DNA from 2 places in the Vibrio ishigakensis genome. Region 2 is predicted to be linked to the other one. Evidence: predicted binding sites of a transcription regulator. Region 2 holds the regulator's gene; the other holds the start of a gene.

Region 1 (15,991 bases), on a different replicon from region 2:
ATCACGAACGATTTGCGACTGAAGGTAGCCTTCTAGTACTTCACCTTTTTCAGTTTCTAGACGCCAAGCAAACTCGCTTTCACGAGCACTCACACCTAGGTTCAATTCGATCTCTACTGGCTCACCGTCGCGAACGACTTTAACTGCCGCCAGTACGTCTTTCTTGTGTTTTTTCTCAGCAGACTTTAGCAGTGCTTCGTCACTGCTCGTATCATAGCCTAGTGACGCTAGCAGACGACGAATGGTCTCGTCTTCCACATAAGCCTCATCACCCCAAGCACTGACATAGCTATCGGCAATACGAGCCATTTCAGCGACTTTTTTTAGTGCGGATTGTTCTTTCATCGCTCTCTCCGAAGACGAAACACGCCTTCATCCATTTCATTGTTGTTTTTGTGATACTGGCGCGCAACTGCGCACCGATTGAATTCTTTCAGACCCAGCCACTGCTTTGGTCGTCATCCCGGAAATTCTGAAAGAAATATCCGGGACCTTGTTACGCAAAGTTCCCAGAACTCATTTCTAAGTTCTGGGAGACTTTAATTAACGGCTTACCGCTTCTAGCTTCCAGATGTTGTTCACGTAGTCGCGAATCGAACGGTCTGAACTGAACTTACCAACTAGTGCTGTGTTCAGGATGGCTTTCTTAGCCCAGCCAGCTTGGTCACGGTATTGAGCATCCATATCTTCGTGCGCCTTCACGTAAGATGCGAAGTCTGCAAGACATAGGTATGGGTCACCGCCGTCTAGTAGGCTGTCGTAAGTTGCACGCAGCAAGCCCGGTTGACCTGGAGTGAACTCTTCACCGATTAGTAGGTCCATAGACGCTTTCAATAGGTGGTCAGCATTGTAGTAGTCGAATGGGTTGTAACCGCGTGCTTTAGTCGCTTTCACGCCCTCAACATCAAGACCGAAGATGTAGATGTTCTCATCGCCAACTTCTTCACGGATCTCAACGTTTGCACCGTCCATCGTACCGATAGTTAGGGCACCGTTTAGAGCCATCTTCATGTTACCTGTACCAGATGCTTCTTTACCCGCTAGCGAGATTTGTTGAGAAACGTCAGCCGCAGGGATGATGATCTCAGCCATGCTTACACGGTAGTCAGGGATGAATACCACTTTCAGCTTGTTGCCGATGCGTGGGTCATTGTTGATCTTGTCTGCAATCTTGTTCACTGCGAAGATGATTTCTTTCGCTAGGTGGTAGCCAGGAGCTGCCTTAGCTGCGAAGAAACATACGCGTGGTACGCAATCGAACTCAGGATCGTTGATGATGCGGTGGTATAGAGACAAGATGTGTAGCAGATCTAGGTGCTGACGCTTGTACTCGTGTAGACGCTTGATTTGAACGTCGAAGATAGCATCTGTATCTAGCTCAATACCCATGTTCTCAGAAACCCAATCAGCTAGACGCTGTTTGTTCTCTTTCTTAACCGCCATGAATTCTTTCTGGAATTTAGCATCGTCAGCAAACTTAGCTACTTGTTCAAGTTGCTCAAGTTTCGCTGGCCACTCAGAACCAATCTTGTCTGTGATAAGCGCAGATAGACCTGGGTTACAGAACTTCAACCAGCGACGAGGAGTGATACCGTTAGTCACGTTGTGTAGACGTGTTGGGTACATCTCGTGGAACTCTGGGAATAGGTCTTTCTTAACTAGCTCAGAGTGAAGTGCTGCTACGCCGTTTACTGCGTAAGAGCCGATCACACATAGGTTCGCCATGCGCACCATGCGATGGAAGCCTTCTTGGATGATAGACAGCTTAGCTTGCTTCTCACCGTCACCAGGCCACATTGCACGTACTTCTTGTAGGAAGCGGTGGTTGATTTCGAAGATGATTTCCATGTGACGAGGAAGTAGACGCTGGATTAGCGACTCAGGCCAAGTCTCAAGTGCTTCTGGAAGTAGTGTGTGGTTGGTGTATGCAAATGTTTGCGAGCTGATTGCCCACGCTGCATCCCACTCAAGACCACGCTCATCGATTAGGATGCGCATTAGTTCAGGAATAGCGATAGTTGGGTGCGTATCGTTAAGCTGAATGGTCTCTTGCTTTGGTAGATCTTCTAGAGAGTAACCTGCCGCTTCGTGACGACGTAGGATGTCACGTACAGACGCTGCCGAGTGGAAGTACTGCTGCATTAGACGCAGAGTCTTACCCTTCTCGTGGTTGTCGTTCGGATATAGAACCTTAGTGATGTTACCTGCATCGATTAGCGCGTGCTGTGCTTCGAAGTAGTCACCGTTGTTGAAGCTTTCTAGAGAGAAAGGAGCAATTGCCTGACATTCCCAAAGACGCAGTGGGTAAACCGTGTCTGACTCGTAGCCCACGATTGGAAGATCCCATGGCATTGCTTTTACAGTCATGCCTGGAACCCACTTGCGAACTTCTTTACCGTTCTCAACAACCCATTGAACTTCACCGTAGAAGCCAATTTCTTGAGCAAGCTCTGGACGAGCTACTTCCCATGGGTAGCCTTCAACGCCACGCCATGCATCAGGTGCTTCTTGCTGACGGCCATCTTTGAATGATTGCTTAAATAGGCCGTATTCATAGTGCAGGCCGTAACCTACAGTCGGGAATTCTTGAGCTGCACATGAGTCCATGAAACATGCTGCTAGACGACCAAGACCACCGTTACCTAGTGATGGGTCGCGCTCTTCTTCTAGTAGGTCAGTTAGGTTATGACCTAGTTCAGCCATCGCGTCAGTGATCTGCTCATACAGACCCATGCTGATAAGGTTGTTACCAGTTAGACGACCGATCAAAAATTCTAGTGATAGATAGTTAACGCTTTTTGCGTTTTTGATTTTTGCATCCGCTTCAGTTGCAAGCAGATCGAAAGTGGTGAGTTCAGCTAGCGCGCGGCCCATTGCCAAGTACCATTGGCGGTCGGACGCGTTTTCTACAGTGGTAGCATAGGTAGATGTAAGGTGATTCTTCACGCTCGCTTGGAATTGAGCTTTGTCGAATTTTTTTTGTTGTGCAGGTTTCATTAAGAACTCTCACTTAGTGTTTATTTCCAACTGTGGCCATCATCCTCGAACCCTGGCAATGGTTCATCCTCCTACCCGAGGGGTGGATAAGGAGGAGTAGACAGGGCGTAGGGATGAGGAGAAAAAAGAGTTGTTGAGCCAGATCCCATAAACACCCCCCTCCCCTCTACAGGGCGAGACCAAGATCACGTTAAGTCATGATTTGCGCTCTTATGGAATGAATATCCGTAACCCGAATTATTTTTCAGAATTGTAAAAAGCGTGAGTTCAATCACGACAAATTATGAGCAGAATGAATGTTTCATCGACGAAAAATGTGCAGGCTCAATCCCTGCTTGAGAGCGAAACCCAGCTATTTGAGATCGGCTTCACAAATCTGAGGCGTAGACGGTGAATTTAGGTGAATATCAGACCAAACAGGGGTGTGATCAAATTACATCCAGTGCTTATTCATCTAGAATCGATGAGGTTTAGGGATGAGACGCCGTACCAGAATTAAATATAAAGGCGAATAAGACGACAAGGTGCACTGCCAGCGCTACCCCGTCATCCCGGAAAGCATTAGCTTACTCCGGGATCTTCAAACCGAGTACATCCTACAAGTGTGCCGGAATGACGACTCCCCCAAAGCATAAACATAAGAATAACTGACTAGGTAAAGACACAAATGTGGATTCCATCAAAACTGACTCGCCCCGGCCGCTTACATAACGCCATCGTGCGTCCCCGTGTTTTGGAGCTTTTGCAGCAAGCGCCCTTTTATAAGCTGGTGCTATTTCGCTCCCCTGCCGGCTATGGCAAAACCACTATGGCAGCTCAATGGCTAGCCGACAAAACCCATGTAGGCTGGTATAGCCTGGATGAGAGCGATAACGACAGCTACCGCTTTATCTCCTACTTTGTGCGCGCTATTAATAAAGCAACCGACAACATCTGTGTGAACTCTCTGGCACTCATCGAAAAACGCCAGTTCTCATCATTGCACAGCTTGTTCGGCGAGATTTTCGCAGAACTCACTAGTACCCATCATGAAATCTACTTGGTGCTAGATGACTACCACCTCATTACTAATGAAGAAGTGCACGAAGCGATGCGCTTCTTTATCAAGCATATGCCAGACAACGTCACAGTTGTGGTCACCAGTCGCTCTAACCCACCACTGGGCACGGCGAATCTTCGTGTACGCGATCTTATGATTGAAATCGACGATGACCTGCTCGCATTCGATACTGAAGAGACGTCACGCTTCTTAAGCATGCGTACCAAAGAAGAGATAGATGAATCAACCGCTACGGATCTTCGCAACTATGTAGAGGGCTGGCCGTCAGCACTTCAGCTTCTGGCTATCCAAGCCATTCAACAAAATAAGCCGATTAAAGAGTCTCTACTGGCGATTGAAGATTTCAATCACACACACTTATGGGACTATCTGGCAGAAGAGGTATTTGATTACCTAGACGAAGACACTCAGCAGTTCCTGATGCAGTGTTCAGTGCTGGATAACTTCAGTGATGAACATATTGCGGATGTGACCGGACGCGATGACGCGCTGAATATGCTGGAAAACCTAAACCGGTTTGGTCTGTTTCTTAATACCAGTACAGACGAGCAAAACTGGTTCCGCTTCCATAACTTGTTCAGTGACTTCCTGACCCACCAGCGCAGCACTCACCTGCCACAGCAAGAGCTATCTCTACAAACACAAGCGGCTAAAACCTGGCTTAAGTACAATCGTCCTGTAAAAGCACTGGCACACGCACAAAAAGCCAAAGACTCCGACTTGTGTGCAGACATCATGCGCGAGCACGGCTGGGCCATGTTTAACGGCGGTGAGCTAGTAACCCTAGAAAATGCCATTGCCGAGCTAGAACCGGATCAGCTGTATCAAACAGCGAAACTGCCTCTATTGCGTGCATGGCTTGCTCAAAGCCAGCACAGATACAACGCGGTAGGTGATTTGCTTGCCGAAGCTAAGGTAGAACTGGAAAAACGCAACATCAGCATCTCAGCCAACGAGAAAGGCCAAGTCAGCGCCCTACTCGGCTTGGTTGCCATCAACCAAGGCAAACCTGAGAAAGCTCTAGAGCTGGCTGAACTGGCACTAAGCCAAATTGACAACAACGACTTTAGAAGCCGCATTGTGGGCACATCCGTTATCGGCGAGGTAAACCACGTACTGGGCCGATTAGACCGCGCGCTACCTATGATGCAGCAGACAGAAAAGCTTGCGCGTCAGTATCAGGTTTACCACCAAGCGCTGTGGGCTCTGATCCAACAAAGCGAGATCTTGATTGCTCAAGGCTATATCCAAGCCGCACACGAACTTCAAGAGCAAGGCTTTAAGATCATCGAAGAGCACCACCTGCAGCAAGTACCACTGCACGAACACCTACTGCGCATCCGCGCTCAAATCCAATGGTGCTGGAACCACCTAGATGAAGCTGAGCACTTAGCCTATAAAGGCATCGATGTTCTAGGTGAGAAGAAACAGAGCCGTCACCTACACAGCTACTCAATGCTAGCGCGCATCGCTATCGGCCGCGGTGAAATAGACAAAGCCGGTCGCTTTGTAGAAAAAATTGAAAGCCTACTAGCCGAGTCCAACTATCACCTAGATTGGACAGCTAATGCGTCCCTTTCACAGCTTCTGTACTGGCAAGCGCGTGGTGATACAACCTCCATCCACAACTGGTTAGTACAAGCAGAGCAGCCAGAAAGCGCCAGCAACCACTTTACTCAACTGCACCTTCGAAACATCGCCCGCGCACAAATCTGCACGGAGCAGTTTGATCAGGCAGAACTTACCTTAGCGCTAATGCGTAACGAAGCCGAAAAACACGGCCTAGTGACCGACAAAAACCGCAATCTCATCGTTGAATCTGTTCTGCACATCAAAACTAGCGACGAAGTACAAGCCGGCGAGAAGCTAAAACAAGCCCTATCCATGACCAACCAAACCGGCATGATCGGCAACTTCATCATCGATGGCAATACCATCGGCAAACTGATGGATAAGCTAGTCAACAAAGGGCAGCTAGGCGACCTAGAGCGCCACCGCGCCCTACAACTACTAAAAGAGATTGGCAACAAGCAACGCAGCCGCGCCGTCCACTTCGATGAAGAGTTCGTCAACAAGCTCGTCAACCATCCAAACATCCCAGAGCTGATCCGCACCAGCCCGCTGACCCAGCGAGAATGGCAGGTGCTAAACCTAATTTATTCTGGCTTCAGTAACGAGCAGATTGCGCAGGAGCTTGATGTTGCCGGGACAACAATTAAGACGCACATTCGAAATTTGTATCAGAAGCTGAATATTGCGAATCGAAAAGAAGCAATTGAGACGGCTGAAAATCTTTTAAGACTAATGGGCTACTAGACTAGCAACACAAGTGGCATCCCGGAAAACTCGTAGGGTTTATCCGGGACCTCTCAAACTAAAAATCTAAACCCTATCCCCTGCCCCTTTACCGAGCACAGTCTGGACTATGTACTTAAAATAATTAGAAATAGACATAGTTCGAATCATTTTTGCATCCCACTCAGCAAGCAGTTCAGGCGTAGACATATCGATCTCATTCACCTGAGCCAAGCCAGTGATACCAGGCCTTACATCAAAGACTTTCAAAGCACTTCTCGCACTGATTAACTCTTCTTGATTAAACAAGCAAGGCCTCGGACCAACCAAGCTCATTTCACCTTTTAGCACGTTCCAAAGCTGCGGCAACTCGTCTAATTTAGTTTTCCGAAGAAAGCTACCCAGCTTAGTTACCGAGCTAGCACCAACCAAGTGCGTTGCAACAGAGGCCGTATCAACTGGCATAGTCCTGAACTTAACCAGTACAAACTCTTGTTTATCTTTTCCAACTCGGATCTGCCGAAAAACCGGTGCTCCTGTATCAAAATATCCTAAAACCCAAACTACCAACAACACTGGCCACAAAAATAACAGGCCAAAGAAAGACAACACAAAATCTAAGAATCTAATCACGCTCTGTTCCAACTTAACTATTCTTATTCGCTAAAAAGTCATCGACGGTCTTTTGTATACCCTCTTCAAAGCTATAAGGCGGTTCCCAACCAAGTACTTTACGAGTTTCACTAATATCTACCTGAAGAAAACCAAACAACTTAACTTCTAGCTCTGGTTTTCTAAAAACAGTCGCCGCCAACTTAAATATACTGCGAGGCACGGGCACAAGATAACTTTTAACCTTCATAGATTTAGCGATAGACCTAAGTAAACACCTAGTCGACACATCATGATTATCTGAAACCAAAAAGGTCTTACCTGCAGCCTGTGGATTTGTGCAACAATTCAACACTAGATCAACAAGGTTCTCAACATAGACCAAACTTCTTCTGTTATCGATCGAACCAAAAGGCAATGGTAACTTTCTTGATGTCCATTTCATTAAGGTTAAGAAATTCGCCTTGACTCCAGGACCATATACTAAAGGAGGTCGAATGATTACTACTTCCATACCGGTTTCTTCAGAAACTTTCCGAAGGCGCAGTTCCGCTTCGTATTTACTCTTGCCGTAAAAATCGTCTGGCGCTAAATCAACGTCAGGTTTAAAAGGATGGTTTGGTGCACTGTATTCGCCGTTAACCTTTACAGAACTCAAGAAAACGAACCGTTTCGCCCCATTGTCTGCAGCTTGTCGAGCCAAATTTTCGGTACCGAGCACGTTAGTATCATAGTAATCGCTATAAAGTGCCTCATTATCCATTTGATGAACAAGTGCTGAACAATGAACCACGCATTCAACCCCTTGCAGGGCTATTAGCCAGTTCGTTTTTTCTGTTAACCCTTCAACGACTACGTTGTTAGGCAGTTCCATAATGGACTTTCTGGTTTGCGATACCGGGTTCAAACCGAATTTCAGACTTGTTTTTACTACCTGACTACCTATGAAACCGTTAGCACCTGTTACTAAAATCTTCAATATTCACCCTAATCGTTCAAATAAGCACCATTAACTAAATCGATGCTAGCAAAGCCCCAAAAAGCTATTTAAAATCATAATGTTCAAATAAACCAGATAAGTGTAAATGTTTAATCCATACAAGTTCATAGTCTTTGCCAATCGCAAAAACAAACGAATCATAACAGTCACATACGACGTTGTTGCTGTACTTGCGTCTTTATATGTATCTATTGCTGTTAGGTTAGGCGGTATGTATGTACCTTTAGGTATGGATGAGTATGCGAGTATGCTTATAACCCTTTTGGTTACTCTAGCATGCTTTACAAAGCTCGGAATGTATCGAGCAGTCCTTCGCTATATGATGGTTCCTGCGCTCGGGAACATATTTTTAGCAGTCATATTATCCGCATTGGCATTAGCCTTATCCAGTTTTTTTATTCAGTCCTTTATTCCTAGAAGCGTACCGTTTATCTATGCTGGTATTGCTACGCTAACACTAGGTGGGCCTCGAATTCTAATTCGTGTTTTATTTCATCACTATTATCGTCGAAAAAAGCCAAATGTCCTCATTTACGGCGCAGGTGCCACAGGTCGAAATTTGGCCTCATCACTCATACAGGGAGACGAATATCATCCTGTAGCAATTATTGATGATGATAGGAGCAAAGACGGCAACATCATTTACGGATTGAGAGTTCATCATAGTACTGAATTTCAACGTTTGACGTCACTTTATCAGCCGCAAAAGCTGCTATTAGCGATTAATAATATTTCTCAAGGAAAAAGGCTACGTCTTCTGGACGAACTTTCTCACTGGCCTATTGAGGTTCAGTCAGTACCTTCATTGGAAGAAATTGCCTCAGGCAAAGGTTCTGCAACCGAAGTCCGAGACTTGGATGTTGCAGATTTGCTCGGAAGGGCCCCTGTCACACCGAACAAAGATCTTATGAGTCGAAACATTACCAATAAAGTTGTTATGGTAACCGGCGCGGGCGGCTCTATTGGTTCTGAATTATGCCGACAGATTATCGTTCAACAACCGAAATCTCTGGTCCTATACGAGCTAAATGAATTCAATCTTTATCAGATTGATCAAGAATTGAGGTCAACTATTTTAAGGCTGAAGGTAGACTGTTCAATAATATCTAGCCTAGGTTCAGTGCAAAATGAGAACCGACTAATCAACACCATGAAAACTCACATGGTAGAAACTGTTTATCACGCTGCAGCTTACAAACATGTACCCATGGTTGAAAACAACATTGTAGAGGGAATAAGGAATAATGTATTTGGAACCCTCGCGTGTGCGAATGCAGCGATGATCACCGGCGTCAATAACTTTACACTAGTTTCTACAGATAAGGCTGTACGCCCAACAAATGTAATGGGTGCCAGCAAACGATTAGCCGAGTTGGTCTTACAATCACTGGTTTACAGAGAAAGTGAGACGACCTTTACAATGGTAAGGTTTGGCAATGTCTTAGGTTCTTCAGGTTCAGTTGTACCTCTATTCAAAAAACAAATCCGCAAAGGTGGCCCAGTCACTGTTACTCACCCTGATATAATTAGATATTTCATGCTAATGCCAGAAGCAGCGCAATTAGTTATACAAGCAAGTGCAATGGCTAGAAATGGTCAAGTTTTCGTACTTGACATGGGAGAGCCGGTTAAAATTCTTGATCTCGCAAAACGCATGATTCATCTAATGGGTATGAACGAAATTGGCTCAAATAATAACGAAGATGGTGATATTGAGATAAAATACACAGGGTTAAGGCCTGGGGAAAAGCTATATGAAGAATTACTCATAGGAGATAATATTGAAGGAACTGTTCATGATAAAATAATGACTGCAAATGAACTATCAATTACTTGGAATGAAATGGAAACGATAATTGAGATGTTAGACCGATATTGTAAAGACTTCAACAGCGAAGCGCTAATGAAGTATTTAAAAACCTTACCTATTGAATTTTCGCGAAAACAAGATTTGAGTTAAATAATGCAAAAGCATCTAGCAATTATCATTAACGTGGACTGGTACTTTAATTTACATTGGTACAATAGAGCAAAAGCGGCAAAAGAGAAAGGTTATAGGGTTTCGATCATAACTTCGTTTACTGCACCTCGATTGAAGCTCCAATGGGAATCAGAGGGATATGACTGCTACGATATAAAAATTTCTCGCAGCGGTATCCTGATTTTTGAAGAAGTCGCTTCTATATATCATTTGTACAAAATCATAAAAAAGATAAAACCTGATTTAGTTCATTCAGTTACTATCAAACCAAACATTTATACAGGCCTTATATCTAAAGCACTAAAAATACCATGCGTTAAAAGTATAACAGGTCTAGGCGTTGTATTTTCAAACAATAGCTATAAGTTCAGAGCCATCAAAACGGTTATCGTACTTTTATATAAATACATAGGAAGAACTAACCAAGGCCCATTTTTATTTGAGAATTCTGAAGATAAGCTTCTTTTTCAAAGAAATGGAATAGGGCGCAGTGACCAGTTGATACAAGTAAACGGTGCAGGCGTTGACACCAATAAATACCAATCTAGAAAAGAAATATTAACTGAACCCCAGATAACCGTCTTATTCGCTGCTCGCTTACTTAAAGATAAAGGTTTAGATACCTTAATCTCTTCTATAAACCATTGTCGTCAAATTGGCATGGATATCAGACTGATCGTTGCTGGAATATTCGACCTAGAATCAAACAATGCCTACTCACAAGATGAAGTAGAATACCTTTCACAAAAACACGATTTTAATTGGGTAGGAACAATTGAAGATATGCCTAGTCTCATGAACAACGTAGACATTGTTGCATTACCGACTAGGTATGGAGAAGGGATTCCACGTGTATTGATTGAAGCTGGGGCTATGAAGAGGTTAGTTGTCACAACAAACGTTGCCGGTTGTAGAGATCTTATCAGAAACGCTTGTAACGGGTGGCTGATTGAGCCCTACGACTCGGAAAGGTTGGCTGAAATACTAGTGACTACCGGAAAAAACCGTAATGAGGCTTGCTTCATTGCATCTAATTTATACAAAGAAGTAGTTGAACAATATAGTGATGAAGTCATTGTTCAGCAACTATTAGGTATTTATGAGAGTACCTACCAACTAACCTAACTCTACTCGATATTATACTGAGTTTAGAATAACATAGGAACGCTGCAAATTAGTACCTTTACAATTAAATATAATCTACTGGGTTAATCAGTTGTTAACACTAAAATAAATCGATTAAATATTTAAGTAGTTCAGTCTGATGAGTCTGCTCTAGCATGAGTGATTTACAGATAGCGCCGTCGAATATCTTGATAGGTTTACTACATACAAGGGCCGAAAATTATCTTTTAGTTTTCAACATGCCACGTTAATAGTAAACCTTTTAGTACTTTCGCTTAACTTTCAGCCTTAAAAAATAGGGGGTAAAAAGAAGTTAAACAGGATATTTAGATTAGATTTCATCATATCGTAACTTTTTCATTAGAGAAAAATCTAATCTCTCTGTAATATATTTTATATCCTCTCGTTTAATTTCTTTTTTCCAAATCTCATTTTTATAATAACTCTTATAGTATTCACTATCTTTCTTATCAGACTTAGTTGATCTAAAATAATTACAGAAAATTTCACAGTCCCTATTAAATACGGCCTGGCTTATTCTATCAAGTTCTACCTTCGGATTGATAATTAAATTTTCACTTTTTATATTTAAAACATTACCCACTTCACAATCAACATAAGACCTATTTTTTAAATTCCAGATTTCGATAGGTGACAAATATAGGTCATCCAAACCATCCCGACCGACAGTCCTCCATTCTGGTTTCAAAAAACCTCGAAAATCATCATAATAATCGTTAAGTCTATGATAAGGTTTCCTATAAAATGAAAGCAACCAAGAATATGGGTTTTTCGTTATAGTGATAATAAGTGTTTTAGACAAAATTTCCTTGTGCTTACGTAACTTATCACTACAAATAAAAGAGTGCTTCCAACCTAAATTAGATGAGAAGCTAGATTCAAAATAATTATCGATTAATTTTTCTCTATCTGAAGCTGGTAAATTAACGTTTTTTGGAAGGACACTTGGATCTACTGTTGACCTAAGTATGTTGATCCGAGGAAAGTTAATAGACAACAACTTAATCAAATAATTAGTAGCTGTGTTTCGTTCGCCATATACCTTAAAATTTTCAATTTCCATCTTTCAACAACTTTTCATACTTTTTAAGCTTGGATTGGATTGTTTTCCCATGTGGCTTCAATTTTAATGCAGCAGACATTAAAAGGCGGCTTTGTTCTAAATTTACTTGTTCTAACGAAATAGCTGCATCACGTAATTTATCTGACGAAAGAATTTGGTTGTTAGCTAATGTTGAAAAAATGAGATCAATGCTTTCCTTACCTAAAGTGAATTTTTTGTTTTGTTCCGAGTACATTGTGAAATCTTCATCAAATTTCAGATCATCTCCGAACGCATTCATTAATTCAATATTAGAATCTGAGAAAGACGAATAAATTGAGTAAGCAGTTGAGCGACTAGGTAAATATTTCTGACCTGAAGCGTTATGGTGTTTAAATAGATTCCTAATCAATTTAGACGTATGATGCCTATGGCAAAAATATTTGTTTAATATCAACCCTATTTCGAAACTATTTCTAGACAGCGACTCGTTACTTCGACGCGTTTCTTTAGGAATCGATATACCAAGTAAATCAAAAAAGTCGCATACAGCATCTCCATTTTTAAGGCTATTCCTTTCAAAAAGCCTAATTACCAAATTATTCTTGCCAATTGCATTAGCCCAAAGACTAAGCCTCTTGTGGTAATCTAGGTAAAATAATTCGTCATAATTATTCTCTTCGAAAATTCCTTCACTATAATATAGATAAGCTGGCAAAGTTGGTGCTTTAGACCCCTCTTGAATATGGGAAACTAGTTGACGGTCTTGTCTTCTCAAGTAAACAATTACTTTTACATCATCAAAATGCTTAAACAAATGAGCTTTGAGCTCATCTATAACATCTCAATCAAATATCCAACTCATGTGTTCACAAGACATGATTCATTCCCACGAAAACTAGCTAGAGCAACGGCCAACTTTGCTACCTCAACTATGGATGCCCCTCCGGTTTTGTTTTTCAAACTGTCTCTATTGAGTTTAATCCAAGAATTGGTCGAAGTAGAAACCTGACTTCCGCTAGGGTCTATATTGAAATAGCTATAACCATTGTCATTAAGCAGTGAATCATTATTATTCAAACTATTTTGAATCGAAGTACTACCAGTTTTGTGTGACCCTATATGTAGTATTAGTTTTTTCATTATCATCCCTATAATTCGAATGAGCACTTTCTTGGAATAAGTTTTTCAAAATAAACTGATAGAAATTCAACCATCTCTTTGAAGTCTTTTTCCGACAGAATCTCTGAATCCGAAACACTTAGCAGTACTAAGCGATTTTTCTTTAAAATCGCTTCCAATCTATTTAAATCGCTTTTACTCTTTATTTCAATAGATAGTGAGTCGTGTTTATAAGAGTTACTACCAACAAAATCTCCCATTAATAGATTAAAATATCGATGTACGTAGTGACTTATATCATTCGCATTTCTAAATCTGTGCTTTGAGGTCTGTTGCAAAAGCTGTTGATTTTCTCGAAAATAAGATATTGTAGATTTAAGATGTGGTTGTGGAACATGATTTATTTTAATCCAACTATATTTTCTAAATATTTTATATACCAATCTACTACTCTGGTCTAATTCTTCTGATTTTCTAAAGTTACTCCATGCCTTGGTACGTCTTAAGTGACGAAGGCAGTTGTTAATTACAGACACGTTCAACGCGTTACTCTTTCGAATAAATCTATAAAAAAACTGAGGTCTAGGTATTGACAACTCTAAGAAATCGACAGGTAGTCCCCTGATAAAAAAACGAGATTGAGATACCGGTTGCAAAACTATAGTATCGTCATTAAATAGTATAAACCTCTCAGACAAACCTTTAATCAAATCTAAATTAGACTCTATAGCATTAGAATTGAATGTTGGTAAGTCATCTACTCTACTAAAGATATCATTATGAGTGACTATATTAAGTCGACTATCTTTTGTATCGAGCCAATCTGGTAGATGACCCTCGGTAACCAAATGAATTTTACGCACCCATGGCATAAAGTTATCGATGCTTCTAAAAATGTACTTCAACATTCCCAAGCAACGATATCGACTCTTTCTGAAGTCATTAGATGTTTTGTTGCTTCCTTTCGAATAGTGCTCGAGTTTTCTCTGCCAATTGAGGTCCTCAGAGTCTACCCAAAGAATCACAATGTCTATATCCAGTTTTCTTGTAGCATTATTTTTCACAACTTGATTTCTCTGGAAATATTTTCAACATAGTTTTGTGATAAAGTTCGATGTTACGCTTTCTGAGATCTCTATCACCAGGAACATCATTTGTGCAACAGCAGGGAAAGCCTTTAAGCTTGAGGAAGTTAATTTTTATCGCAAATAACGGGTCTAAAAGAGATACGTAAAGATATCTTAAATCACTTGATACTGCAGTGCCATTGTATTCTCCGTAATAATGTATTAGCGAAGACAAAAGAGAGTAATCACTTTGACTACGGAATCGATTTGAAGAATTAAGTCGAACTACATTTTCGTGATTGTGTTCGAATAGCTTAATGACACTTTTTTTTAGCGCCATTGGGGTATGCTTTAATTTGAAATCCACATTATCTAAGTAGTTCTTGCGCATAAATGCCTTATTGTTATAAGCCGCAAAGTCTACCGATGCCACACAATCATTTATACTATCAGCGACTCGAGCTGAAGCAGACTTACAGAATTTCGTTTTACTTCCGTCTTCTGTGAAAAAGGACTCATACGAGACGTAGTCCGAAAACAAGAAATCATCATTCATATATAAGAAATTTTCGGAAAGACCCGGAATTCGATGCAAATTAGATTCAATAGCATGTGAATTAAAGCTCGGTAGAAATGTATTATCGAGAAATATATCCCGATGATCCACAACTTTAATTTTATCAGAGTCCTTCAACCAATTCGGCTTTTGATTGTCCGTGACTAAGTATATTTTCCTAACCCAACTAGCATATTTTGCAATAGACCGTAATAAGTATTTCAATTCATCATTGGAATCAAAACGTTCTTCACTTTTAGAATCATATACTCCTCGTTGAGGTTCAGGTATTGCACTAAATTCGTGTAGCTTTTTTCTCCATGACACATCATTACTATCTACCCAAGTTATAACAACATCGATTGGAAAAGGTGGTTCCTTAATTCTTTGAGTGTTTGAATTTACGTTGAGCTGTCTTATATTAAAGACGACATTTGCAAAACTATCGTACATTAGACTAAATAGTCGATACCTACAAAGTGAACTAAGTACTCTAATCAAAGAAGCCCTAATCATGTAAGAACCCCAAGTGCTTCGCCAAACGTTCATTGCACTTTCCATCTCGATAAGCGAAAAAGTTATTTCTTCTTTCTTCGAACTTTTCCTCTCTGTACCCGTTGTTTGCAATTATCAGGTCAAAATCACTGACATTTTCAAATACTGGACCAAAACCGTCGTTTTCGTAATCAAAATAGCCTTTCTCATAAAAATGGCCACTATCAAAGACTTCATGTTTATCAAATTGATAGTAACATACCGATTTAGATAAATAGGCAACTTCGAAAGCAACCGACGAATAATCTGTAATCAGTAACTCACACTGAGTAAACAGTGCCTGAAAATCTGCCACATTTTTTTCAATTTCAATATAATCGGGAATGTTAAAATCGTCTAGATAAGGTAAAAGGTTCTGATGAGGAACAAACTTAACCTTACAGTCAAGATTATTAGCATGTTCTCTCAATTGAGCCGAATTAAGTAACTCGTCCCAACATTGAAGAAAGACTGACGACTTAAAAGCAGTGTTGATATTTCTCTCGTTACCCTTACCTTTTACAGACCCAACTAATGACTTTCTCCAAGTAGGCATAATTAATATCATGTCGTTATCAT
Region 2 (15,991 bases):
AATATGGCGACTTAGATGCAGCTGTGTACACCATTATCCAGTCGGCGTTTATCAGTGCCGGTCAGCGTTGTACCTGTGCGCGTCGTCTTTACGTGCCGCAGGGTGAGGCCGGTGATGCTTTGGTCGCTCGTCTAGTAGAGGTGACTAAGCAGCTTAAGATGGACCAGCCGTTTGCAGACGACCAACCTTTCATGGGCACGCTCATCTCCCGCACTGCAGCGCAGCAGATCGTTGCTGCGGCAGAAGAGTTGGTAGGTAAGGGCGCAGAGTACCTTCTCAAAGGTGAGCTTGGTGAGAGTGCTTTCTTGTCTCCGACTATCCTTGAAGCTTCTGCTATCGATACCCTACCGGATGAAGAGTACTTCGGTCCACTGCTGCAGGTTGTGCGCTATTCTGGCTTTGAGAAGGCGATTGAGCTGGCTAACGACACTCAATATGGTTTATCGGCTGGGCTAATCTCGACGCGCGATGCTGAGTGGGAACAGTTCTCTGATGAGATCCGTGCCGGAATCGTGAACCGCAATCGCCCGATTACCGGAGCTAGCGGTGATGCACCATTTGGCGGCCCGGGTGCTTCTGGCAACCTAAGACCGAGCGCGTTTTACGCGGCGGATTATTGCGCGTATCCAATGGCATCTATCCACGGTGCTGAGCCATTATTGCCTGAGTCTCTATCACCGGGCATCACCATGTAATTTCAAGGAGGGAATATGGGAGCTGAACAACTGTTCGAGCAACTTTGGGGTGATTTTTGCGAGCGTCTGTGCCCGTCATCACACACGATTCATGAGTTGCTAAAGCAAGACCAAGCTTTGATTAACGACCACATCGCGTTGCGCACCTTTGGTGTCGACCCTGTGTCATTGCCGACTCTAGCCAAGCCTTTTATTGAGCTTGGTTACGAGAAAGGTGGCGACTATGTGTTCGAGAGTAAAAAGCTGATTGCAGAGCATTATCAGCACCCTGACCCTAAAATGCCAAAGGTGTTTATCAGCCAGCTTCAACTGCACCTGTGCTCGAATGAGTTGCGTAATGTTGTGCTTAAGCTGGTAGACCAAATCGATGCAGACAAGCTATCTGGCTCCGATTTCTTACATCAAGGTCGCTTGTGGGACCTTAGCTATGGTGAATATCAGATCCTAGCCAGCGAGAGTGAGTATGCAGCTTGGGTTGCGGCGCATGGCTATGGAGCGAATCATTTTACGGTAAGCGTGAATCAGTTGGCTGAGTATGAGGAAGTGGCTGAGGTGAACGGCTTTTTGAAGCAAAAAGGCTTTGCCATTAACAGCTCGGGTGGAGAAGTAAAAGGCTCTCCTAAGGTGTTATTAGAGCAGTCATCGACTATGGCGGACAAAGTGGACGTAGCATTCTCTGATGCTGTGCACTCTATCCCTGGTGGGTTCTACGAGTTTGCCAAGCGTTATCAAGATAACCAAGGCGAGCTCTACCATGGCTTTGTGGCCGCCTCGGCAGACAAGATATTCGAGAGCACCAACAATTAGGCATAAAAAAACCGCTACTAAGTAGCGGTTTTTTTGAATCTGAATTCGGCTTAGCGAGTACCATATACCACGATAGTCTTACCGTGAGCTGAGATAAGGTTCTGCTCTTCTAGCATCTTCAAGATACGACCTACTGTCTCACGAGAACAACCAACGATTTGGCCGATTTCTTGACGAGTGATCTTGATTTGCATGCCATCTGGGTGCGTCATAGCGTCAGGTTGTTTTGCAAGATTCAGTAGAGTCTGTGCGATACGACCAGTAACGTCTAGGAACGCCAAGTCACCAACTTTTTGGCTAGTTACTTGTAGGCGTTTCGCCATTTGTGAAGACAGACGCATTAGGATGTCTGGGTTCACTTGGATTAGCTGACGGAACTTCTTGAATGAGATCTCTGCAACTTCACAAGGTGATTTTGCACGAACCCAAGCTGTACGCTCTTGGTCTTCTTCAAAAAGACCTAGCTCACCGATGAAGTCGCCTTGGTTAAGGTAAGAAAGAATCATTTCTTTACCTTCTTCGTCCTTAATTAGAACGGCAACAGAGCCTTTGACGATGTAATACAAAGTTTCCGCTTTTTCACCAGCGTGGATCAGCGTACTTTTAGAAGGGTATTTGTGGATATGACAGTGGGACAAAAACCATTCTAATGTTGGATCCGTTTGAGGTTTACCTAAAACCATATTCTTATCTTCCTCTCTTTAGCGAGCATATTTGTATTGTTGCCTATGAGTGTTCAAGGCTTGTAGTTGCTGCTACTACTTTTATTTTGTACTACGAATAGTATCCTTTTTTTTGCCACATTTCTTGATTTTGATCGGTCAGAATTGCCGAAAATGTAAACAAAATTGTGGCTTTTATCACAGTCTCGGACAAGAGTGTGTGCTGTGTATCGTTTAGCCTATCTTTCCGGTTTCTAAAAGCTGTTGCAGGATAGGTCTGATAATCAGCTCCATCGCAAAGCTCATCTTGCCTCCCGGCACAACTAAGGTGTTGTGGCGAGACATAAAAGAGCCATCAATCATAGCCAGCAGATATGGGAAATCGACATTTTTAAATCCGCGCATTCGAATCACCACAAAACTCTCATCTAGGCTTGGGATACCTTTCGCATTTAGCGGGTTTGAGGTGTCTACGGTCGGAACGCGTTGAAAGTTGATATGTGTACGTGAAAATTGCGGGGTGATGTAATTCAGATAGTCGTCCATTGAGCGAACGATAGAGTCGGTAACCGCCTCTCGAGAATGACCACGATCGCGAGTATCACGAACGAATTTTTGTATCCACTCCAAGTTTACGATAGGCACCATGCCGATCAGAAGGTCCACATGCTTGGCCACATGACAGTTGTGGTCCACTACCGCGCCATGCAGGCCCTCATAGAAAAGCAGGTCGCTGTTCTCAGGCAGTTCTTGCCACGGAGTAAAGGTACCCGGCATCTGATTATAGGGAACTGCTTCATCGAAGGTGTGCAGATAACGGCGTACCTTACCTTCGCCTTTCTCACCGTACTCTTTAAAAAATTCTTCTAGGGCTGGGAAGTCGTTAGCCTCAGGGCCAAAGTAGCTGATGTGTTTACCTTGCTCTTTGGCTTTGCGAATAGCGACATCCATCTCGGGGCGAGTAAAGCGATGAAAGCTATCGCCTTCTACCCACGCAGCCTGAACCTTCATCATGTTGAACATCTTGCGAAAGGTTTCTGAGGTGGTGGTAGTGCCTGCTCCAGAAGAACCGGTTACCGCTATGATGGGATGCTTGGCTGACATGACGTTCCTTGTCGAATGTGAGTTTATAGTAGTTGTGAGTTTTGGCTTACTTTGATGTCTATTGTCTCATGCAATTCTGAATAGACGATGACAGCTTGTCCGTTTTTTAGCTGCATAAGCACCTGATCGACTTTGTCTTGTAGGCTTGCCTCGACACTTCCATAGTCTGTGCCTTCACGAAGCACGAATTCTTTGACTAGGTTTTCTAGGGTCTCAGGGCTAATTTCTTGCCAGGGTACGATCATGATTTACATCTTGGTAATAAATTGAAGATACAAATTTATCATAAAAAGCGGGAACCACCATCTCCAACCAGAATTTTGGTGACGAAGGAGTGCCCTGAATAAAGCCAACATGCCCGCCTTTTGGCATTAGGTGGTAGGTGATGTTGTCTGCCAGCTTGAAATTTGGGATGACCTCATCGGTCATAAAGGGGTCATCCTTGGCGTGGATCAGATTTATTGGAATAGAGGTCTGATTTAATTTAGGAAGGCCCGAACATTTTTGATAGTAGTCACGCGCATTCAAGAAACCATGCAAGGGAGCCGTAATCGCATCATCAAACTGATGAAGGAAGCGCATATTCTGTATGGTCTCTCTATCGATCCCAAGTTTGTCTTCCAACAGGTGAAGTTTTTGTAGGGCCGACTGCTTTAGCGAGCCCAATAGGTAACTGTTATAAAGCTTTGAAAAGCCACGCTCGATACGTTTGGAGCAGGCGGCTAAATCCAGTGGTGCCGAGATGATGGTCGCTTCATTCAGTAGAGGTTGGTCGGCGTACTTGGCTAAGTAGTTCACCAGCATGTTACCGCCAAGGGAGATGCCTACTGCTACTTTGGGATTGTATGGGAAGCGTTGGTGCAGGTGCTCTAAGAAAAGGCGCGCGTCTTCGGTTTCTCCCGAGTGGTAGGCTCTGGCCTGCTTGTTTGGTTTACCGCTACAACCGCGAAAGTGCATCATCACCGATAGCCAACCTCTTTGCGCAAAGGCTTGCATCAGACCATTAGCGTAAGGGCTGTTGAAACTTCCTTCTAGTCCATGAAAAAGCACAAAAATAGGTTTGCGATAGGCTTGAAGTTGATTCCAGTCTTCGCTCCAGGCGAGATCTAAAAAGTCACTGTCTGGGGTTTGGATGCACTCCCACATGGGAGTAAATAATGGCGCCTTGCGCACAAACCTAGGCAGCAGGGTCTGCAGGTGAGGGTTGGTCATGCTCCAATGTGGCTTGAATAGGGTATCCATACTTTTAATGCTTACTAAAGATAAAGGCTATGTGTTCCGCTCCCAGTTGATGGCAGTAGTCATCGGTTAAATGTGGCACCTCTACCTTATCTAACTGCAACTGATGGATGGCATCGACAATATCGGCTTGTTGCTGGCGCTCTAGGTGGAGTTCGAATTGCAGAGACTCACGATATAGGGTGTCAGGTAGGTGCTGCTTTGTTTTACGTCGCAGTTCGCGAAACTGGTGCAAAAGTGGCTCGGTGCGTCCAAGGCTTTGGAGCATTCGCGGCCACTCTTGGTTTGGAAAAGATAGCTGATGTTGATCGAGCCAACGAAGGGCAAGCAGTAGATTTACGTTGCCGTGAAATTGATTCTGTAGGGTAAGGCACGCCTCTTTGATTTCCCGCTCGGAGTAGTACTGTAGGCTAAATTGCCACAGGCTATCGATGGTCAAATTGCTATTGGGCGTGCTTTCCGTCATAGATTCAATTCTGCGTCCAGTTCAGCCTGCATACTCTCTAGGGTCTCTTGGTCACTCATCCATTCCATTTCGACCTCTTCGAGCTCCGCTTTGGCTTCGGCTTGTTGGCTTAAGACCTGAGTAAGTTTAGCCTTATTTTTCGCCTGATACATTTCTGTATCGCTAAGTTGCTCTTCAAAACCTTCTAAAGCTTGGTTGAGCTTATCCATATGGGTTTCGAGTTTAGTGATGTTCTTTCGTATCGGTGCGGTTAGCTTGCGAAACTCGGCCTGCTTACGCTTGAGGTCTTTTTTAGCCGCTGCTGAATTCTCTGTGCTTTTTGGATCAGCATTAGATTCGGCTTTTTTCTGTTGCTTTTGTTGCTCGGTCAGCCATTTGTAGTAATCCACAAGGTCGCCGTCGAAGGGCTCTACCATTTGATCGTGTACGAGATACAAATCATCTGTTGTCGCTTTCAATAGATACCTATCGTGACTGACGATTACCATAGCACCCTCGAAGGTTTGAAGGGCAAGGGTAAGTGCTTGACGCATATCCAGATCTAGGTGGTTGGTGGGTTCATCCAGAAGCAATAGGTTAGGTTTTTGCCAAACTAGCAAAGCTAGCACTAGGCGAGCCTTCTCACCCCCGGAGAATGGAGCAACCTTATCTAGAGCCTTATCTCCTTGGAAACCGAAACTACCTAGGTAATCACGCAACTGTTGTTCAGTATGCTTGGGCGCTATCTGCATCATGTGTTGCAGTGGTGTTTCCTCTGGATGGAGGGTCTCTAGTTGATGCTGAGCAAAGTAACCAATCTTCACACCTTGTGAGTAGGTACACTCACCGGCTTGCGGTTGCAACTCTCCGGAGAGCAATTTGATCAGAGTAGACTTACCCGCACCGTTGCGACCTAAAAGACCGATTCGACTGCCAGGAACTAGGTTTAGCTTGATCTGATCGAGAACGCGCTTGTCACCATAACCAGCACTGACTTGATCCATCATTACGATAGGGTTAGGCAGTGCATCTGGCTCTCTAAACTCGAAGCTAAATGGGTTATCAAACTGAGCGGGTAGTACCTTCTCCATGCGCTCGAGCGCCTTAATTCGGCTTTGTGCCTGCCTTGCTTTAGAGGCCTTGTAGCGGAAGCGGTCGATATAGCTTTGCATATGCGACATCTGCTTTTGCTGCTTCTGGTACATAGCCTGTTGCAACACTAGCTTCTCGGCACGCTGCTTCTCGAACGAAGAATAGTTGCCCGTATACTCGTTTAGGGTCTGGTTCTCGATATGAATGATTCGGTTGACCACAGGATCAAGGAAATCACGGTCGTGGGAGATAACTACGAGCGTGCCGCGGTAGCTCTGAAGCCAGCGCTCTAGCCACATTACCGCATCCAGATCTAAGTGGTTTGTTGGTTCATCCAGTAGTAGTAGGTCAGAGCGACACAATAGCGCTTGGGCTAGGTTGAGGCGCATACGCCAGCCACCAGAAAACTGGGTTAGGCTCCAATCCATTTGCGGTTGAGAAAAGCCCAGGCCATCGAGAAGCTCAGCGGCACGAGCACGGATAGAGTATCCACCTATGGTCTCAATCTTGCCATGCAGTTCTGCTACTTTAGTGCCATTGTTGTCTGCTTCAGCCTGAGCAAGGTCGGCCTCGAGCTGACGATATTCACGGTCACCATCGATCACATACTCTAGAGCTGAACGTTCTAGGGCAGGGGTCTCCTGTGCAACCCAAGCCAGCTCCCAATGTTTTGGCTGTTTGAAATCCCCTGCATCTATGGACAATTCATCCTTCATCAACGCAAACAGGGTGGATTTACCACAGCCGTTCTTGCCCACAAGGCCAACCTTGTCGCCGGGATGAATGGTCGCTGTCGCATTGTCGAGAAGTGCTTTACCACCGCGCAGCAGTTGGATTTCAGAGAAAGTAATCATGAGAGCCGTATATTGATAATCTTGGCAGGCATATTAGGCGTTAGTGTGTCAAAAGTCGAACATACCTAGCATTAGCTAAGGTTTTGCAATGAATTTAATATGTTAGGATAGAAGCCTCGAAGGGAATTATGGGAAGACGTCAAGGAATGACAGAGGAAACCGCAAATAGCTCACCTAAGGTTTTGGTGATCTATGCACACCCTGAGCCAAACAGCTCAGTAGCCAATCGCTCTATGATAGAGCAGATCAAAGCGCTACCTAATGTCACAGTGCATGACCTCTATGCCGAGTATCCTGACTTCTTTATTGATATTGCAGCCGAGCATGAGCGCCTGTTGCAACACGACGTTATCGTCTTTCAACATCCAATGTTTCTCTATTCTTGCCCTGCATTACTAAAAGAGTGGATGGATAGGGTGTTAGATAAAGGCTTTGCTTTTGGACAGCAATGTTCCTTAAAGGGTAAACACTGGCGTAGCGTTATTACTACCGGTGGTAAATCTGAAGCTTTTTCTCCTGAAGGTTACAATAAATACCCTCTAGAACAGATACTGCAACCCTTTGAACTGACCGCTGCCTTATGCCAAATGCACTGGTTTGAACCACTCATACTCTATTGGGCTCGTAACGTGTCAGACGTTGAAAGACTGCAGCACGCTTTAGATTATGCCAAGTGGCTGAGTGACCCATTCTCCGAGCTCAATGGAGGTAACAATGGCGATAAATAACGACCTTATCCAAAGTGGCGTGCTGTTCCTCAGTGCTGCTGTGATCGCAGTGCCATTGGCTCAAAGACTAGGACTTGGCAGTGTCATAGGCTACCTAATTGCAGGTGTCACTATTGGCCCTTGGGGGTTTGGCCTTATCAGCGATGTGGATGCCATACTCCATTTCTCTGAACTCGGTGTAGTGCTCCTTCTATTCCTGATTGGTCTAGAACTGAATCCTAAGAAACTGTGGGCTATGAGAGTCCCTATATTGGGTTTGGGTGGTGCTCAGGTGGTGTTGACTACATTGTTGATCGCCATGGTAGCTAACTTTTTAGGGCAGTCTTGGGCAAGTAGCCTTGCGATAGGTATGGGGCTCGCGCTTTCTTCAACCGCCATCGCGCTGCGTATCATTGATGAGCTTGAATTGTCAGGCAAAGAAGCGGGGCAGTCTGGCTTTGCGGTGCTCCTTTTCCAAGATATCGCCGTGATCCCTATGCTGGCATTGCTTCCCGTTCTGGCTGGCAATGTGGCCGGTAATTGGTCTGATGTAGGTATTAAGGTCGGGGCCGTTGTCGGTCTATTGGTGGCAGGTCACTTCTTGCTGCGACCGCTATTTAGGCACGTTTTACTGAGCGGCACACGAGAGCTTTTCACTGCAGCAGCTCTACTAGTGGTGTTGGGTATCGCTGTGTTTATGCAATACCTTGGTCTTTCGATGGCTTTGGGGACTTTCTTAGCTGGTGTACTGCTTGCAGAGAGTGAATATCGCCACGAGCTTGAGATAACCATAGAGCCGTTCAAAGGTCTTTTACTTGGTTTGTTCTTTATCTCGGTAGGGATGTCGGTAAACCTTGGCCTTCTTCTTGAAAAGCCAGTGCTTATTCTGCTCACTGTTGTAGGCCTAGTGGTGCTGAAAGGCTATATCTTATATGGTTTAGCCCGTTTGTTCGGTTTGAAATCTAAGTCTCGCAGTCGCATGTCGGCCATCCTGAGTCAGGGGGGTGAGTTTGCCTTCGTTATCTTTACTGTAGCCCTCGCGTTAGGACTATTGGATGATTCGGTTTCGAGTTTTTTGCTGGTGGTAGTAAGTTTGTCCATGGTGACTACGCCACTTCTACTTAAGGGACAAAGTTGGTGGTACGCGCGTAGTATTAACTCGACTCAAGAAGAAGAGGCCGCAGAGCCTATGGGTGATAGAAAGCCGAGGGTTATCGTGGCAGGTTTTGGTCGCTTTGGTCAGGTGATAGGGCGCTTGATGTATGCCAATAAGGTGAAGATAACCATCTTGGAGAGTGATGCGAGCCAGATAAAACTGCTGCGTAAGTTTGGCTATAAGGTTTACTACGGTGAGGCAACCAACCTTGACTTGCTAAGAGCAGCCGGAGCAAATACCGCTGAAGCCATAGTGTTATGTACCGACTCTCCTGATGAGGTGCTACAAACTGCAGACCTGTGTCAGCAACACTTCCCGCATTTAAAAATACTGGCTCGTGCCCGCAGTCGTGTAGAGGCGTATCAATTGCTTAACCATGGTGTGACCTCGTATTCACGCGAGACCTTCTTAGGGGCACTGGATTTAGGTCGTCAGCTTCTTATCTCCCTAGGAATGCACCCACACCAAGCCACCCGAGCGCAAAAGCATTTCAATAAACTCGACAACACTATGCTAGAAGAGCTGATGCCACAGCATAGTGATGAAAAGAATCTGGCTCTTAGAGCCAAGGAAGCACGTAAAGAGCTAGAAGAGATCTTCGATCGTGAGATGGAGAACGAACGTCAATCTAGCCATTTTTGGAACAAAAGAGATGAACATTAAAAAGCGATTCATTGCTGGAGCGCAATGTCCAGAATGCAGCGAAACGGATACCTTACGTTGGTGGGAAGAAAATAAGGTGGAATGGGTTGAGTGTGTGGCTTGCAATCACACCCAGCAGCGCCTAACCAAAGAACAAGAACAGGCTGCGTCGGAGCAATCTGTTATCGGTATTTTTAAGCCCTAGCAATCCCCATACTTAATCTGTATGATTGCGGCTCTTTTTTGAACAATCACTATTCGGAGTGACTATGAAAATCGACAATAACTCAGTTGTAAGCCTTGCTTACCAAGTAAAAGTGGAAGAAGGCGTAGTTGTTGATCAAGCGAGCGTTGAAGCTCCTCTAGACTATCTGCACGGCCACAACAACCTAGTTACTGGCCTAGAAAATGCTCTAACAGGTCGCTCTGTGGGTGAGAAGTTCAGCGTAACTGTAGGCCCTGAAGAAGCATACGGTGAGCATAGTGATGCTATGGTTCAACGTGTTCCTGCCGACGTATTCCAAGGCGTTGAGCAAATCGAAGTTGGCATGCGTTTCCTAGCAGACACAGACCAAGGCCCTATCCCAGTTGAAGTGACTGAAGTAGATGGTGACTTTGTAGTAGTTGACGGTAACCACATGCTGGCTGGCCAAACTCTAACATTTGATGTTGAAGTTGTTGCCATTCGTGAAGCAACTGCAGATGAGATCGAGCACGGTCACATCCACAAAAAAGGTGGCTGCTGTGGTGGCGGTGAAAAAGCTGACGACCACGAATGCTGTGGTGGTAAAGGCGATTGCTCAAACGGCGACGACTGCTGCTCAAGCCACTAAGAATTTTTACAACCTTAATGTGCTAAAAGCGCACTTTGAGTTTGTTTAGTTATACTAAGCCTCCCAATCATTGGGGGGCTTTTTTGGTTTTAGAACGAAGGAAATGTTATGCAACAACCGATCAGTATCGCTATCCATGGTGGCGCCGGCACCATCTTAAGAGAAAAAATGAGCGCAGAGCTCCAGCAAGAAGTGCTAGGTGTTCTGGAGGCTTCAGTACGTGCAGGTTATACGGTGCTTGAACAAGGTGGCGATGCGGCCGATGCGACTATAGCGGCGGTTAAGGTGATGGAAGACTCTCCGCTATTTAATGCGGGCAAAGGTTCAGTGCTAACCCATGAAGAGCATATCGAGATGGATGCCTCTATCATGCATGGTAAAGACCTCAATGCTGGGGCAGTTGCAGGTATAAAGGGAATTAAGAACCCAATCGAGCTCGCCAATTCAGTGATGAAAAACAGCAATCATGTGTTCTTGATTGCCGATGGCGCGCACAGATTTGCCAAGGCGCAAGGCTTTGAGTTCGTGGATGAGTCTTACTTCATTACTGAGCGCCGAGTTGAGCAGCTCAGAAGCATGAAGGCTAAAGGAGAGTTTGCGCTCTCTGAGAGTAAATACCCAGATGACAAAAAATACGGCACTGTAGGTGCAGTGGCACTGGATAGCCAAGGTAACCTGGCAGCCGCTACCAGTACTGGCGGCGTAACCAATAAGAAGTTTGGTCGCGTGGGTGATAGCCCAATCATAGGCGCTGGCACTCATGCTGAGAACGGTAATGTGGCCGTGTCCACTACAGGCGTAGGCGAATACTTTATCCGTAAGCAGGTTGCAGGCGATCTTGCTGCACGCATGCGTTATCTGAATGAAAACGTTCACACTGCTTCAGAGCATGTTATTCATGGTGAGTTAGAAGCTATGGGCGGAGAGGGCGGTTTGATTGCCCTTGATGCTAAAGGTGATATTCATTTTGCGATGAACAGCTCAGGTATGTACCGAGCTGCTATCGATGTTCACGGTAATCTTGAAGTAAAGATCTACGCGGACGAGTGACTATTAGTAATGAGGCGGTGGCGTCTCTTCTGATTGGTCGGCAAGGTTGGAGGTTTCCATGTTCTTCACCTTGCCAACAATATACTTCATCTGCTGCTCCATCTTACTGATCAGCATCTGCTGTTGGCTTAGCGCCTCGTTTAATTCTTCGATGGTTTGCTCTTGAAAAGCCATTTTGCATTCCAAGTCATCCACTTTGTGTGTGAGCTGCTCGATGAGCTCACTAACTTCTGCTTTGTTAGTCATAACCAATATTCTTCGTTTTTAATAGTGAGCAAGTTTACATTAGGGAACTATTTCAAAAAATAGGGTCTATAAGCTATCAATTCAATTTTCTGTGTGTTTATCTCTTTCTGACATGGAAATGACAACAATATGTTGCTGTAATTGAACGATAAAACGTACACTTACCTGTATTCGCACGACTAGCTTTGCATTAGACTGCAAACAAACGGTCACGAAAAAGTGGCATTTTATGTGCCCCACAACCAATGGCTTGGCCATGAATTGGAGATTTAAATGAAATCAATGCTAAAACTTTCTCTGCTTGCAGCTACCGTTGCGCTAGCAGTAGGCTGTCAAAAAGAAGAAGCACCAGCAGCAAACACTGAAGCTGCTCCAGAAGCGACGACTGAAGCTGCAGCAATGCAGTTTAATAACGATGATGAAAAAGCAGCGTACGCAATCGGTGTTTCTTTCGCGACTTACCTGAAAGCAAGTGTAGAGAAGCCTCGTGAGATTGGCATTGACCTAAGCGACGAGATGGTTCTTAAAGGCATTACTGATGCATTCTCTGGTAATGCTGGCCTGAACGAAGATGAAATCCGCACAGCTCTAGAAGGCCTAGACAAGCGTGTTAGCGATAAGATGGCTGCAGATGCAAAAGCGAAATCAGAAGCTGCACTAAAAGCTGGCGAAGATTTCCGTGCAGAATTTGCTAAACAAGAAGGCGTTCAGCAAACTGAGTCTGGTCTTCTATACCAAGTTGAGACTCAAGGCGAAGGCCCAACACCAAAAGAGACTGACGTAGTTAAGGTACATTACGTAGGTACTCTAACTGACGGTACTCAGTTCGACAGCTCTGTAGAGCGTGGCGAACCAGCTACATTCCCTCTAAACCGTGTTATCCCGGGTTGGACTGAGGGCGTTCAGCTAATGAACGTTGGCTCTAAGTACAAGTTCGTTATCCCGCCTGAGCTAGCATACGGCGACCAAGAGTCTCCAGCTATCCCTGCAAACTCTACTCTAGTATTTGAGGTAGAGCTTCTAGGTATCGAAACTCCAGAAGCAACACCAGCTCAATAATCTTGAGTGATTGATTAGAAAACCGAGGCTTGTCCTCGGTTTTTTTGTACCTAAGACTGAGAAGTTCAATTAAATCAGAGAGCTTTTGACCTGAAAGTCATGATTCAGATCAGATTAATAGTGACTTAAATCTAACCTATTACATCTTTTTTAAAATAATCTGATAAACTTTGGCGTAATATTTGAGTTTCAATTTGGCGGAATCCTAAGTGCAATACGAACCCCTACACGCAGAGTCTCTTCTAGAGATGGAATCGGTAGACGTTAAACCCTTTACCGATCATGACAAAATTATCCTACGCTCATACGAAGCGGTAGTGGACGGGATTGCCAGCCTTATCGGGCCTTTCTGTGAGATCGTTCTGCACTCTCTAGAAGACCTAAATACCTCGGCTATTCGTATCGCAAATGGTGAGAACACCGGGCGTCAAGTAGGTTCGCCTATTACCGACCTTGCACTTAAGATGCTAAAAGATATTGAAGGCTCAGAGCGCAATTTCTCTCGTTCATACTTTACCCGCGCCAAGGGTGGGGTGCTGATGAAGTCTATCACTGTGGCTATCCGCAATGGTGATAACCGCGTGATTGGTCTTCTGTGTATCAACGTAAACCTTGATGCACCTTTCTCTTCTGTGTTGCAATCCTTTATGCCGACGGAAGAAGCAGAAGCGGCGGCATCATCGGTTAACTTTGCTAGTGATGTGGAAGAACTGGTGGACCAGACCGTTGAGCGCACTATCGATGAAGTAAATGCCGATAAAAGTGTATCTAACAACACCAAGAATCGTCAGATCGTTATGGAGCTATACGACAAGGGCATCTTTGACATAAAAGATGCGATCAACCGTGTAGCTGATCGTCTGAACATCTCTAAACACACCGTTTATCTGTACATCCGCCAGCGTAAAACTGGAGAGTAAGCAGTGAGTCTTACCTACACCCTAGTAGTGAATGGCAATGTGTATGGAGATCAAGGTCCCCTGAATGCCTACCAGTTTGCTCAGGCCTTGATAAAGAAAGGTCACCGCTTGGTGAGCGTCTTTTTCTATCAGCAGGGTGTAAGTAATGGTAATGGCTTAACCGTGCCGGCCAATGATGAGTTTGATCTGGTAGCCGCGTGGCAACAGCTAGCTGCTGAGCATGGCGTGCAACTTCAAACCTGCGTAGCCGCAGCTCTGCGCCGTGGTGTGGTAGGGGAAGAAGAGGCGAAGCTGAATCAGCTTTCTCGCACTAACCTTGCCGATGGCTTTGAACAGTCTGGTTTGGGTAGCTTGGCAGAAGTCCTTTTAACCCAAGATAGGGTGGTGCAGTTTTGAAACAGCTTGGTTTTATCTTTTCTTCAGCACCGCACTCAACTGCTCAAGGTCGTGAAGGACTCGATGCTATCTTGGCAACCTCTGCGCTTAGCGAGAACATTGCTGTTTTCTTTATAGGGCAGGGAGTGAATCAATTGCTCAAACATCAGCAACCTCAATCTATACTGAGTCGTGACTATATCGCAGCCTTTCGTTTGTTTGACCTTTATGATGTCGAGCAGGTGTATGTGTGCGAGTCGAGCCTGAATGAGCTTGGTTTTGAGCAAGGTGACCTTATCCTTGATTGCGAGTTTTTGTCTAAACAACAGATTGCAGAAAAGCTGTCTGATTGTGTGCAGGTTTTGAGGTTCTAGATGCTACATATCATTTCTAACTTAGAATCCCTCAAGCAGGCGACTGAATATGCCTCAAGCAAAGATGAGTTCTTGCTAGTGCAAGACGCGGTATATGCTGTCAATCCGAAGCATTTCGCTCATAGTAAGTTGAATGCGCACAATAGTTATGCCCTTTCTGCTGATGTAGAGGCGAGAGGCCTATCAGAGAAAGCAGGCTCAGCTATCGAGCTAGTAGACTTCGCAGGCTTCGTTGATCTCACCGCTGAGCACAGTAAATCTATAACTTGGTAACAGGATTGGTGGCGATTGGCTCGCTGGCTGATTGCTGTACAAAAAAGATCCGTATATTTCTTGACACCCCCCCTGTCCCCGAATAGAATTTCGCGTCCCTAATTGCACTAGTGTGATGGGGATAGATTTTTCACAAAGCTTACTTTAAGTAAATCAGGAGCTAGTTAATGGCAACTATTAACCAGTTGGTACGTAAGCCTCGTGCAAAGCAAGTTGTTAAAAGCAACGTGCCAGCACTAGAAGCGTGTCCACAAAAACGTGGTGTATGTACTCGTGTTTACACTACTACACCTAAAAAACCTAACTCAGCACTTCGTAAGGTTTGCCGTGTTCGTCTAACGAACGGCTTTGAAGTGACTTCGTACATCGGCGGTGAAGGTCACAACCTTCAAGAGCACTCAGTTGTTCTAATCCGTGGCGGTCGTGTTAAAGACCTTCCAGGTGTGCGTTACCACACTGTTCGCGGTGCACTTGACTGTGCAGGCGTAAATGACCGTAAACAAGGTCGTTCTAAGTACGGTGTGAAGCGTCCTAAGTCTTAATGGATTCCGTTAAGTAAGGCCAAACACTAAATTAAATTTTAATTTTGAAGAAACTGAAAAGTTTTGGATAACCTGAAGAAGACAACGGAGAATTCCTATGCCACGTCGTCGCGTTATTGGTCAGCGTAAGATCCTTCCAGATCCTAAGTTCAAATCTGAACTGCTGGCAAAATTCGTTAACATCCTTATGGTTGACGGAAAGAAATCTACTGCAGAAAAAATCGTTTACACTGCACTAGACACTATGGCTGAGAAGTCTGGTAAAGACCACTTAGCTGTATTTGAAGAAGCTCTTGAAAATGTTCGCCCAGCGGTAGAAGTTAAGTCTCGCCGTGTAGGTGGTTCAACTTACCAAGTACCTGTAGAAGTACGTCCGGTTCGCCGTAACGCACTTGCTATGCGTTGGTTGGTTGAAGCTGCGCGTAAGCGTGGTGAAAAATCTATGGCTCAACGCCTAGCTGCTGAAATGCTAGATGCGTCTGAGAACAAAGGTACTGCGGTTAAGAAACGTGAAGACGTTCACCGCATGGCTGACGCTAACAAAGCGTTCGCTCACTACCGTTGGTAATCCCTCGGTAATACCTTTAAGTGCAGCGGGCTTTATGCTCGCTGCATTTGTCTATTTTTCGGAAAAGAAAAATAGGGTTTATTCATATTTCAAAAGTCTTTTTTAAATACGAATAGTCCCTAAGTAAGAGGATACAAACGTGGCTCGTAAAACTCCTATTGAGCGCTACCGTAATATTGGTATCGTTGCTCACGTAGATGCAGGTAAAACAACCACAAGTGAACGTATTCTATTCTATACCGGTCTCTCTCATAAAATTGGTGAGGTTCATGACGGCGCAGCTGTAATGGACTGGATGGAGCAAGAGCAAGAGCGTGGTATCACTATCACATCTGCAGCTACCACCAC

What was found. The regulator CRP, encoded in region 2, controls carbon source genes, mostly activating them, when cyclic AMP is high. The targets are predictions, from matches to a motif close to TGTGANNNNNNTCACA.
Positions count from the first base shown of each region.
Region 1: a site for CRP is predicted at 3,258-3,273, ahead of Pcarn_RS18900 (glycogen/starch/alpha-glucan phosphorylase). Genes of this name have one in related genera too.

Region 1 is NZ_AP024882.1:1,102,331-1,118,321, reverse strand. Features, by position in the region: gene malQ (4-alpha-glucanotransferase) at 1-345, opposite strand, end outside; gene Pcarn_RS18900 (glycogen/starch/alpha-glucan phosphorylase) at 544-2,997, opposite strand; gene malT (HTH-type transcriptional regulator MalT) at 3,665-6,373, shown strand; gene Pcarn_RS18890 (sugar transferase) at 6,440-6,985, opposite strand; gene Pcarn_RS18885 (UDP-glucose 4-epimerase family protein) at 6,999-7,943, opposite strand; gene Pcarn_RS18880 (nucleoside-diphosphate sugar epimerase/dehydratase) at 8,050-9,924, shown strand; gene Pcarn_RS18875 (glycosyltransferase family 4 protein) at 9,928-11,070, shown strand; gene Pcarn_RS18870 (hypothetical protein) at 11,402-12,154, opposite strand; gene Pcarn_RS18865 (hypothetical protein) at 12,144-12,950, opposite strand; gene Pcarn_RS18860 (stealth family protein) at 13,285-14,319, opposite strand; gene Pcarn_RS18855 (stealth conserved region 3 domain-containing protein) at 14,309-15,331, opposite strand; gene Pcarn_RS18850 (bifunctional glycosyltransferase family 2 protein/CDP-glycerol:glycerophosphate glycerophosphotransferase) at 15,387-15,991, opposite strand, start outside.
Region 2 is NZ_AP024881.1:211,715-227,705, forward strand. Features, by position in the region: gene astD (succinylglutamate-semialdehyde dehydrogenase) at 1-695, shown strand, start outside; gene Pcarn_RS00985 (DUF1338 domain-containing protein) at 711-1,502, shown strand; gene crp (cAMP-activated global transcriptional regulator CRP) at 1,553-2,185, opposite strand; gene Pcarn_RS00995 (phosphoribulokinase) at 2,399-3,268, opposite strand; gene Pcarn_RS01000 (YheU family protein) at 3,292-3,513, opposite strand; gene Pcarn_RS01005 (hydrolase) at 3,488-4,510, opposite strand; gene Pcarn_RS01010 (TIGR02444 family protein) at 4,515-4,973, opposite strand; gene Pcarn_RS01015 (ABC transporter ATP-binding protein) at 4,970-6,898, opposite strand; gene kefG (glutathione-regulated potassium-efflux system ancillary protein KefG) at 7,045-7,626, shown strand; gene kefB (glutathione-regulated potassium-efflux system protein KefB) at 7,613-9,424, shown strand; gene Pcarn_RS01030 (YheV family putative zinc ribbon protein) at 9,414-9,608, shown strand; gene slyD (peptidylprolyl isomerase) at 9,673-10,236, shown strand; gene Pcarn_RS01040 (isoaspartyl peptidase/L-asparaginase family protein) at 10,345-11,286, shown strand; gene Pcarn_RS01045 (SlyX family protein) at 11,290-11,532, opposite strand; gene fkpA (FKBP-type peptidyl-prolyl cis-trans isomerase) at 11,806-12,591, shown strand; gene Pcarn_RS01055 (helix-turn-helix transcriptional regulator) at 12,840-13,511, shown strand; gene tusD (sulfurtransferase complex subunit TusD) at 13,515-13,907, shown strand; gene tusC (sulfurtransferase complex subunit TusC) at 13,904-14,260, shown strand; gene tusB (sulfurtransferase complex subunit TusB) at 14,261-14,533, shown strand; gene rpsL (30S ribosomal protein S12) at 14,701-15,075, shown strand; gene rpsG (30S ribosomal protein S7) at 15,173-15,643, shown strand; gene fusA (elongation factor G) at 15,783-15,991, shown strand, end outside.